Regions from separate parts of the Lysinibacillus sp. NPDC047702 genome, predicted to be linked through region 1. Evidence: predicted binding sites of a transcription regulator. Region 1 holds the regulator's gene; the other holds the start of a gene.
What was found. The regulator LexA, encoded in region 1, represses DNA repair genes until DNA is damaged. The targets are predictions, from matches to a motif close to CGAACATATGTTCG.

Region 2: a site for LexA is predicted at 2,680-2,693, ahead of uvrB (excinuclease ABC subunit UvrB). Genes of this name have one in related genera too.

What each region holds. Positions count from the first base shown of each region.
Region 1 is NZ_JBNNMG010000057.1:17,751-23,313, reverse strand. It holds gene ACQKIM_RS21275 (GNAT family N-acetyltransferase) at 1-235, shown strand, start outside; gene ACQKIM_RS21270 (YneB family resolvase-like protein) at 460-1,125, opposite strand; gene yneA (cell division suppressor protein YneA) at 1,122-1,436, opposite strand; gene lexA (transcriptional repressor LexA) at 1,601-2,218, shown strand; gene ACQKIM_RS21255 (DUF4303 domain-containing protein) at 2,337-2,834, shown strand; gene ACQKIM_RS21250 (gamma-glutamyl-gamma-aminobutyrate hydrolase family protein) at 2,944-3,666, opposite strand; gene ACQKIM_RS21245 (prepilin peptidase) at 3,698-4,450, opposite strand; gene ACQKIM_RS21240 (hypothetical protein) at 4,508-5,197, opposite strand; gene ACQKIM_RS21235 (PilN domain-containing protein) at 5,197-5,563, opposite strand, start outside.
Region 2 is NZ_JBNNMG010000003.1:108,959-114,521, reverse strand. It holds one part of gene prfB (peptide chain release factor 2) at 127-201, shown strand; one part of gene prfB (peptide chain release factor 2) at 203-1,231, shown strand; gene ACQKIM_RS02725 (competence protein ComK) at 1,292-1,801, opposite strand; gene ACQKIM_RS02720 (IDEAL domain-containing protein) at 2,029-2,271, shown strand; gene uvrB (excinuclease ABC subunit UvrB) at 2,767-4,746, shown strand; gene uvrA (excinuclease ABC subunit UvrA) at 4,754-5,563, shown strand, end outside.

The DNA of each region.
Region 1 (5,563 bases):
TTACTACAACAAAGGCTATGCTTCGGAGGCAGCAAAAGCTGTACTGCACTATGGATTCAAGGAAATGAACCTGCATCGGATCATTGCAACGTGTCAGCCTGAAAATATTGCCTCCTATCGGGTAATGGAGAAAATCGGCATGAGACGTGAAGGTTATTTTAAAAAATGTATCCCGAATGGTGATGAATGGTGGGATGAATACTATTATGCTGTTTTAGGTGAGGAGTGGGTATAGCAAATATTGCTGTTACAATCGAGCAAAGGGAAAGTACACTTCTAACAATTTGCAAATAAATATAGTAGAGTTGGAGACATTTTAATCCATTATGTTTTACGACATAATAAATCAATAACATCAATTTAAACTGCTCAAAAATATAGTGATTGAAAGCTTGTATTAATCTTACTCTCCTCTTTCATCAGTGCCAGTGGGATAACAAAACTCCCACTGACATTACTTTAATCACCTTTCAACTTTTCCTGATGCTCCCGATATCTTCGATGTACTGTTGCCTTACTAACATCAAAGCCTAAGCCTCGAAGTGTCATGGCAATCTCCTCAAACGTAAAGCCTTTGTTTCGAAGCTTAATAATTTCCTCAATCGGTACTTCCTTACGCTCCTGCCCATTTGGATTTCCACGATTCGATAAATTGTTTTCAGGTCTATAGCCCTTTTCAACAGCTCGACGCATACCACGTCGTATTTTAGCATTATGGATTCTGCGCTGGTATTCCTCTACTATCGCTAATATTTCGAGCAGCATCGTATCCATTTCATTTAATTGTACAGGGCCTGCATCTCGCATGGAGAAAACATCTGTTTCTGTTTTTTGTAATAAATGCAGCACCGCCATTCTGGCATTACCACGTCCTAAGCGTGTTTCATCCTGGACAAATAGCGCATTAATTTCCTCTTCTTTAATAAAATCAAGCATTTCAAGTAAGCCATCTCGCTCCACATCATAGCCACTATGCTGATCTAAATAAATGCCCTTTATATTGTAGCCCTGCACCTTGGCATAATGCGTTAATTCTTCCTGCTGGCGCTCCAGCGAGGAACTTTGTGTCTCTTTTTCTGTACTCACGCGGCAATAGATGACGGCTGATTGTTGTTTATTTATCATGGTTCATTTCTCGCTATTTCAATAGAGTTTATGGGATTGGCTTGGTTTCCCACCACTGGAATGACTAATGATTTACCAGCAACAATTTGAACATTTGGTAATTCATTTTCTGCCTTTACAAGGTTAATCCAGTCTTCCTTACTCATTTTACCACGGTATTGCTCTGCTAACGACCATAGGTTATCACCATGTTCCACTTGTATTTCCTTGTAAGTCACCTCACCAGGATCTGTTATGTAAAGGTATCCTGCAAATAGTAGGCAAGCCCCTAATAAAATGGAGATATGCGGATTTTTCTTTAACCAATTCATCGTTATGACCTCATTTCAAGAATGTTTGTTCGGAATGTATGTTCTTATAATAGTGCGAACGAATGTTTTTGTCAAACACTTTTCGAACCTATGTTTGCATAAGTGTTCGCATTCTGCTATACTATCTAATAAGTAGAAATAAAAGAAAAAAGAGGTGAGCAATCATGAAAAAAGTTTCGAAAAGACAAGAGGACATTTTAGCCTTTATCAAAGAAGAAGTACGTGCAAAGGGGTATCCGCCATCTGTACGTGAAATTGGCGAAGCAGTTGGACTTGCTTCAAGCTCAACGGTTCATGGACATTTAGCTCGTTTAGAGCAAAAGGGCTTTATCCGCCGTGACCCAACGAAGCCACGTGCCATTGAAATTTTAGAGCCAGAAGATTCTATTCAAAAGCAAAATGTTATTCACGTCCCACTTGTAGGGAAGGTTACAGCAGGTTCTCCAATTACAGCTATTGAAAATATCGAAGAGTATTTCCCGCTGCCAGATACATATGGGACAAGCGAGGATCAATTATTTATGCTAGAAATTATGGGTGAATCCATGATTGAAGCTGGCATTTTAGATGGAGATTTAGTCATTGTAAAGCAAAAATCAACAGCAGATAACGGGGATATTGTCGTGGCTATGACAGAAGAGGATGAAGCAACGGTTAAGCGTTTCTTTAAGGAAAAAAATCATTTCCGTTTACAGCCTGAAAACTCCACAATGGAGCCAATTATTGTCGATCAAGTTTCTATTTTAGGGCAAGTTGTAGGCCTTTATCGTCGTGTACAATAAAAAATATAAAATTAATGGATGATTTTAAGAGGATGATATGTTCCCCGATGAGCATATACCTCTTTTTCTTAATTTTAGACATAGAACAAAATACAATTTACATAGGGAGTGCGTCTATTTGAAACAAAAAATCAAGCAAGCTGTGCAAGAGGCTTATACGACAATGTATAGCTCCTTAAACGATGAACAAATTTATGCGGCTGTTCTAGTGACAGATGGTGATTGCGGCAGCCTTTATTTAACAATGGGAACTGAAAAATCACTTATTGAAATTGGTCAAAACTATGAGGACGATCCCGAAGATTATCGCTTTTTAAAGGATGAATATTTACATTACGATGAAACGAATATGCTCGAAAAGGTAAGTCGTGAATTATTAGATATTATATTGCATATCAAAGACGAAAAATTTGTTGAACATAAAGAAATGCTTCATCAAGCAATGAGTGATACGATGTATGAATTGAAGCAGGAGGGCATTATTGACGAAAGCATCTTTGTTTTTATTTCGGTGACTGATGATAATGAAGAGGAAATGCTGGAGCTATCGTCAGCAAAGCGTTGTAATCCTGCTCATCCCCTGCTTCCTGCTTTTGTGCGTAATTGGGGACATTAAATATCCCTATAAAGCAAGAAGATGTCGAAGGAGATTTTTCGCCATCTTCCTTTTGTTTTGGAGGTTTACCAAAAAAAGAATCCACTTTAATATGGATTCCTTGCAAGCACTATGCCTCTAATTTGAATTTCAGGCTTGCCTTTATAAAAGCAGTAAATATTTTTTTTGATGCTTCATCTCCTGCCATCGCCTGCTCCTCTGGATGCCACTGTACCGCCAGACAAAATGGGTGATCCTCGTGTACGATCGCTTCTACAATTCCATCACTGGATTTGGCAGCAACCTTTAATTTCTCAGCTAATACATTAACTGCTTGATGATGAAAGGAATTTACTGCTATTTTCTCTTTTTCGGTGATTCTGTTTAATAATGTATCAGGTGTAACTGTAACATAGTGAGTAGCAACGCCCCGAGCCGCCTGCTGCATATGCTTCAATAATTTTTTACTATGATATTCGCTCTCCATATCCTGATAGACATTGCCTCCAAGAGCCACATTTAATATTTGAATACCACGACAAATACCAAAAATCGGCATCTTTCGAATAAAAGCTGCCTCGATTAAAGCAAGCTCTACGGAATCTCTTTCAGGGTGTACCCTCCCTAATTTAGGTGCTGGCTCTGCATCAAAAAGAAATGGATGAACATCACAGCCTCCTGATAGCAATAATCCATCTGTCAACGACAAAGTTTGTGCAACATCCTCCTCTATACCAAGTGGAATAATTAACGGAATGCCCCCTGCTTCAATAACACTGTTGCTATAGGCAGCATTTAATCTTGCTGACAAATCATCCTCCACAAAGGCCGTTATGCCAATAACTGGCTTCACTGTTATCCCCTCCAAGATTGTAAGTTATTCCTTACCATAGCCCAAGATACCAATTCATTAAGGCATCTCCATAAAAATAGACAACTATAGCCGCAGCAGCAATGGATGGACCAAATGGTATCGGGGTCTTTCTGCCCTGCTGCCGTATTCTTAGCACTATAATGCCTACAATCATCCCGATTACAGCGGCTATAAATAGCGTTAAGAGTGCATTTAATGTGCCCAATACAAGCCCAAGTAAAAAGAATAATTTAATATCTCCTCCACCCATACCGCCTTTGGACAGCACAGCAATACTATATAATATGCCAAAGCCAACAACTGCACCCAGCGCACTGTCCCACCATGGTGATAACGGTGAAAGCACACGTCCTATAAAGAGCAATGGTAGAAAGAAAAGCAGTACTTTATCAGGAATAAGCATATAGGCAAAATCCGATACAACAATAATAACAAGTAATGAAATTAATAAAATGGCTACAAAAAATTCTACAGTAAAGCCTAGCTTCCAATAGGCAAATGCAAATAAAACCCCAGTCATAAGCTCCATGAAAGGATAAATCCAAGAAATTTTTTGTCCGCAGCTACGGCATTTGCCTCCTAGCCATACATAGGACAACACAGGTACTAAATCAAGGGCTGTTAACTGTCTCTGACAATTTGTGCAATGTGATGGTGGTCGCACAATGGACTCCTTTACTGGTACACGTAAGCCGACCACATTAAAAAAAGAGCCAAAAACAAGCCCAAAAATAAATACTGTCACGGTATAAGCCATTTCCATTTTTATGTCCTCCTAAACTAAGAGGCGCCCATACATATAAAGTATGCGCGCCTATCTTTATTCTTGTCCCTCGTAATAGAACGTCGTAATCTGTACAGTAGCCTTAATAGTATTATCCGCCTCTTTATCTAGCTTTTCTTGCTCACCAGGGATGGTCATATTAATCGTATCAATTTTCATAACACGCTCAAGCTTTTCCACTTCCTTTAAAAAGGTCACCATTGAGTCAAATGTTAAGGCACCAATATCAAAGGTAAAGGTTACTAGCTTCAGCTCTGCTGGAATGTTTTCTTGGGCAATCGTAGAAACAGGTGGAGTTTCCGTATTCTCTTGATTCTCCTCATTGACCTTTGCCTCAGCCTCAGCAACTGTATTCGTTTGATCCACATTGGCATTCGCTACAGGCTCATCATAATTATTAAAGGTTAGCGACTCCATGCGCGTACCTGTCACCTCTTCAATTTCCACCATATCTCTCAATACCTGCTCAACCGCTCTTACACTAGGCACCTTTTTTTGCATTTCTAAAGTTTCCTGCATCGGAACCTCTAGCTGCTCATCAAAGGAGGTAAGGGATTGCTCTAAGCTTTTAATCTCCGTTTGCAGGCTTTGAATACTAGCTTCCTTCGCCCGTACCTCATCCTTCTTTGGCAAAATAACATAATAATAGAGAGCAAACAATAAGGAGGCTATCAACAGGACAAGCAATAGTATGCCTGAATTTTTACTATTTAGGTATTTCGTCATTAGCTTCGTCCCCCTACCAGATACATAAAGTCAATAGTAGCTGTAATGGAAACTGAGTAACGTGGCATCTGCTTAAACTTTTCCTCCGCAGGTAAGTCCTTGTCCTGCTCCCCTAGCTCAATGTCAAAATTAGTGATGGAGCCGATTTGTGTATCTGTAAAATAAGGGCTTGCTAATAAACGCTCGACGTATTTTGAAATAGCTGTCATAGTTTCAAAATCCGCCTCAATTGTTACTTGGTTCGTACCAAATGAATAGCTACGTAAATAGCTTGGGCTTGGTAGCAGTGCATTTGTTTCATCAATTAATGGCGTTACGGGATAAGCAACACTTTGTACATAGTGAACAGATTGCTTTAATGAGCCA
Region 2 (5,563 bases), on a different contig from region 1:
TATTTTAAAAAAGTATGTTTTCTGACGTAAAAACGTTATAATAATAAAATACGGGGCTAAAGCTATTGGTATTTCTAATACATTTTTCAAGGATAGCCTCATTAATTATGTCCGGAGGATTTAACAATGATTGAATTAGCAGATGTACGTAATGCATTAGACACTTCAGCCAAAAAACTGGCGGATTTCAGGGGGTCTCTTTGACTTAGAAAATAAAGAGGCGCGTATTCAGGAATTAGATGAAATGATGCTAGAGCCAGGCTTCTGGGATGACCAACAAGCTGCGCAAGTTGTCATTAATGAAGGAAATGGCCTAAAAGCAATTGTCAATGAATATAAAGATTTAATAGAAACACATGAGAATTTAGATATGACACTAGAGCTTTTACGTGAAGAGCCGGACGAAGAATTGCAAGAGGAACTAGGGAAAGAACTAGTAGAATTTCAGCAAAAAATAAGTGATTTTGAGCTACAACTGTTATTAAGTGGCCCATATGACCAAAATAATGCAATTTTGGAGCTTCATCCAGGAGCAGGTGGTACAGAGTCTCAAGACTGGGGATCTATGCTTCTTCGTATGTATACACGCTGGGCAGAAAAACGTGGTTTTAAAGTTGAAACAGTGGATTATTTACCAGGTGATGAGGCAGGCATTAAATCAGTAACATTGTCCATTAAAGGTCACAATGCTTACGGATATTTACAGGCTGAAAAAGGAGTTCATCGTCTAGTGCGTATCTCTCCATTTGATTCTTCAGGTCGTCGCCATACATCTTTTGTATCTTGCGATGTCATGCCTGAATTCGATGACAATATCGAAATTGATATTCGTACAGAGGATTTAAAGATTGATACGTATCGTGCAACAGGTGCAGGTGGTCAGCATATTAATACAACAGACTCAGCTGTCCGCATTACTCACATCCCGACCGGTACCATTGTACAATGTCAGGCTGAACGCTCACAAATTAAAAACCGTGAAAAAGCGATGACAATGTTGAAAGGTAAATTATATCAATTAGAGCTGGATAAACAACAGTCACAGTTAAATGAAATTCGTGGTGAGCAGAAAGAAATCGGCTGGGGCTCACAAATTCGCTCATATGTATTCCATCCATATTCAATGGTGAAGGATCATCGTACAAATGAAGAAACAGGTAATGTAGGAGCAGTGATGGATGGCGATTTAGATCCATTCATTAATGCATACTTACGTTCAAAAATTGGCTAATAAGATCCCTTCAAGGGCACAGAAACTTTGTGCACCTGAAGGGAATTTTTTTATTCAATTTTAGAAAGGTGGATGATAGGGGGCATCATGACTAATGCTCTTTCGTTCATTCATGTAATACTTATAGAGCATTGATGCATTGACAAATTGTTTACTGATAGATGCATATTGAATAGGTAATTCTATTTGCTTATCGTTTTTTAGCGTGATAATACAGCCTAATTTACTCGGTATAATATTCGAAATGGCGTGAAGTCCAATCCAAATATTATGAATGGAGTTCGGAGAATAAGTTGGTAAAAAGATACATGGGAAACCATAATCAAAAGCTACTACGATTGGTAGTTTATGCTGATTGCCAAAAAAGCGTTTAGCGGAATATTTCGCAGCTTCATAGGTTGTTCCAAGTGAGATACAAGTTTTTCGTAGTACGTGCATAGGTTTACGAGTAACGATTAGCTCATTATGTTTGTCAATAACCCGTGTGAAGATTTTTGACCCATGTTGGACAGGTTCAAGTAAATAGGTGTTGAAAGACATTAAATATCCATTGACATAGTTTGTTTGCATAAATGGAGTTCCTCCTTTTTTCTATTGATAGCTGTAGTGTAGAGGATAAAATAAATTATTGACAATATAGATTAATCGTGAAACCTATTGATAAATGAAGAAAACGTGTAGAGAGTTTACTTTAAATGAACAGAGATTAGTGGCTAATCCAAGTTATTTTCAGTTCTTAAGCATTGCTTTTTAATTTCAATTTTCATATAATTTAGAAAAGGATCGAGGTGAGATCGTTGGATAAATATTATTCGTATACAGATTTTCTAAAAGCCGTTGGTCAGTCAAAGAAAGTTGATGAGGCAGAGAAATTATTGAACGAGATTTATTTAGATTTATTTTTAAATCAAATCCAGCGTATGCATCGTGAAGAGCAGCTCATGGTTCTGGTAGATAGAGCACTCGATGAAAAAGATGAAAAGGCATTTCATCTATACGCACATGAACTAACAGTATTACGCCAAGCAGCAAGTGAATAATATGACGAGCCCGCTCTCCCGAAAATTGGAGGGCGGGATTTTTTTGTGTACAAATTAGTAAAAGAATTAACTGGTAAAGTTGCTCGGAAAAAGGGGGGGATTTGCTCGATTAGTGACGGGAATCGCTCAATAAGAGTGGAATCTCCTTAATTGATGGGAGTCACTCAAAAAGAGTAGAGTGAGAAGAGTTGCTCAAAAGCGTAAATACTACTCAACAACGGGGAGGAACCACTAAGAAACATGTTCTCTGCTCAATATTTAAGAAAACTAGGCATTAAAAGGAATCCGTTCAGCTGAAGAGCTTGAAAACTGGATGAAGCGGCTATTATAGGAGTAGAAAGGTGCTCCACAATATACTTGAATGATAAATAATTATACTGTCATATTAGCGAAAGAGAAAACAATTTACAAACATTCGTTCGTTAAATGTTCGAAATTTTAGTGCTGCTATGCTAAAATAAATGTACAAATTGGAAGGAAAGGACGGGGGCGTGTGTGCAAGCATTTGATTTACAAGCGCCATATCAGCCTAATGGGGATCAACCACAGGCAATTGCAGAATTAGTGGAGGGTGTACGTGCAGGTAAACGTCATCAAACATTACTTGGTGCAACAGGAACAGGAAAAACGTTTACCATCTCTAACGTTATCCAGCAGATCAAAAAACCAACACTGATTATGGCACACAATAAAACACTAGCTGGTCAATTGTATAGTGAATTTAAAGAGTTTTTCCCGAATAATGCTGTGGAATACTTTGTCAGCTACTATGATTACTTTCAGCCAGAGGCCTATGTACCACAGACAGATACTTATATTGAAAAAGATTCAAGCATAAATGATGAAATCGATAAATTACGTCACTCTGCCACATCTGCATTATTTGAGCGTGATGATGTTATTATTATTGCTTCTGTATCCTGTATTTATGGTTTAGGTTCTCCAGAGGAATATCGTGAAATGGTTGTATCAATTCGTACAGGAATGGAAATTGAACGTAATCAGCTGCTACGAAAACTGGTAGATGTTCAGTATGAGCGCAATGATGTCAGCTTTACTCGCGGAACGTTCCGAGTACGTGGGGATGTGGTGGAAATATTCCCAGCATCCCGAGATGAACATTGTATTCGCATAGAGTTTTTCGGAGATGAAATAGACCGCATTCGAGAAGTAGATGCGTTAACAGGTGAGATTTTATCAGATCGAGATCATGTCGCTATTTTCCCAGCATCCCACTTCGTTACACGAGAAGAAAAAATGCGAAAAGCCATTGAAAATATTGAAAAAGAGTTGGAGGAACGACTTGCTCTTTTACGTGCTGAGGATAAATTATTAGAGGCTCAGCGTTTAGAGCAACGCACTCGCTATGATTTAGAAATGATGCGTGAGATGGGCTTTTGCTCAGGGATTGAAAACTATTCGCGTCATTTAACATTACGTGAAGCGGGAGCGACTCCTTATACTTTGCTTGATTATTTCCCTGATGACTTTTTACTGGTAGTTGATGAAAGTCACGTTTCACTGCCGCAAGTTCGAGGAATGTTCAATGGTGACCAGGCACGTAAAGGTGTACTAGTCGATCATGGTTTCCGTTTACCGTCAGCTCTTGATAACCGCCCTTTACGTTTTGAAGAATATGAGAAACATATACATCAGGCTATTTATGTATCGGCAACACCTGGTCCATATGAGCTTGAGCATACGCCGGAAATGGTGCAGCAAATTATTCGTCCAACTGGGCTGCTTGATCCACAAATTGACGTACGTCCTATTGAAGGGCAAATTGATGATTTAATCGATGAGATTCAGGGGCGTATTGCTCGTGATGAACGAGTGCTCGTTACAACGTTGACGAAAAAAATGTCAGAGGATTTATCAGCTTATTTGAAAGAAATGGGCTTAAAGGTGGAATATCTGCATTCTGAGATTAAAACACTCGAACGTATTGAAATTATTCGTGAGCTTCGTAAAGGGACTTATGATGTGTTAATTGGCATTAACCTTTTGAGAGAGGGGCTAGATATTCCTGAGGTGTCACTTGTGGCAATTCTAGATGCTGACAAGGAAGGGTTTTTACGCTCGGAACGCTCATTAATTCAAACTATTGGACGTGCTGCACGTAATGCCAATGGTCATGTCATTATGTATGCAGACAATAGAACGGATTCCATGAAAAAGGCCATTGAGGAAACGAAACGTCGTCGTTTATTACAAATGGCGTATAACGAAGAACATGGTATTACACCAAAAACGATTGTTAAGAAAATCCCTGATGTGATACGTGCGTCACAGGTTGCTGAGGAAGAGGAATCCTATGTAACAAAGGCAACAAAAGGCAAAAAGCTGACAAAGGTGGAGAAGGAGCAATTATTAGCTTCACTAGAAGTAGAAATGAAGGAAGCGGCAAAAGCACTGGATTTCGAGCGTGCTGCTGAGCTTCGCGATACAATATTTGAATTGAAGGCAGAAGGGTGAATGACTTGTGAAAAATACTGAAATCGTCGTGCAAGGCGCACGAGCACATAATTTAAAAAATATTAATGTGACAATTCCACGAGATCAATTAGTTGTATTAACAGGTTTATCAGGCTCAGGGAAATCGTCATTAGCATTTGATACGATTTATGCTGAGGGGCAACGTCGTTATGTAGAGTCTCTTTCTGCCTATGCTCGTCAATTTCTCGGTCAAATGGACAAACCAGATGTTGATGCGATAGAGGGCTTATCCCCTGCTATTTCGATTGATCAAAAAACAACGAGCCGTAACCCGCGTTCAACAGTGGGTACGGTAACAGAAATCTATGATTATTTACGTTTACTGTATGCACGTATTGGCAAGCCTATTTGTCCAAATCATGGCATTGAAATTACTTCCCAAACGATTGAGCAAATGGTCGATCGCTTATTAACGTATCCAGAACGAACAAAGATGCAGCTTCTCGCGCCAATGGTATCTGGACGTAAAGGGACACATGTAAAGCTATTGGAAGATTTAAAAAAGCAAGGCTTTGTGCGTGTCCGTATTGATGGCGAATTACGAGATTTAGATGATGCCATTGAACTTGATAAAAACAAGAAGCACTCCATTGAAGTCGTAGTCGATCGTGTTGTGATGAAGGAAGGTATTGCAGCTCGTCTTAGTGATTCCTTAGAAACAGCGTTACGCTTAGCAGATGGACGTGTTCTTGTCGATGTCATGGAGCATGAGGAGCTATTATTTAGTGAGCATCATGCCTGCCCATTATGTGGATTTTCTATTGGGGAGCTAGAGCCACGCATGTTTTCATTTAAT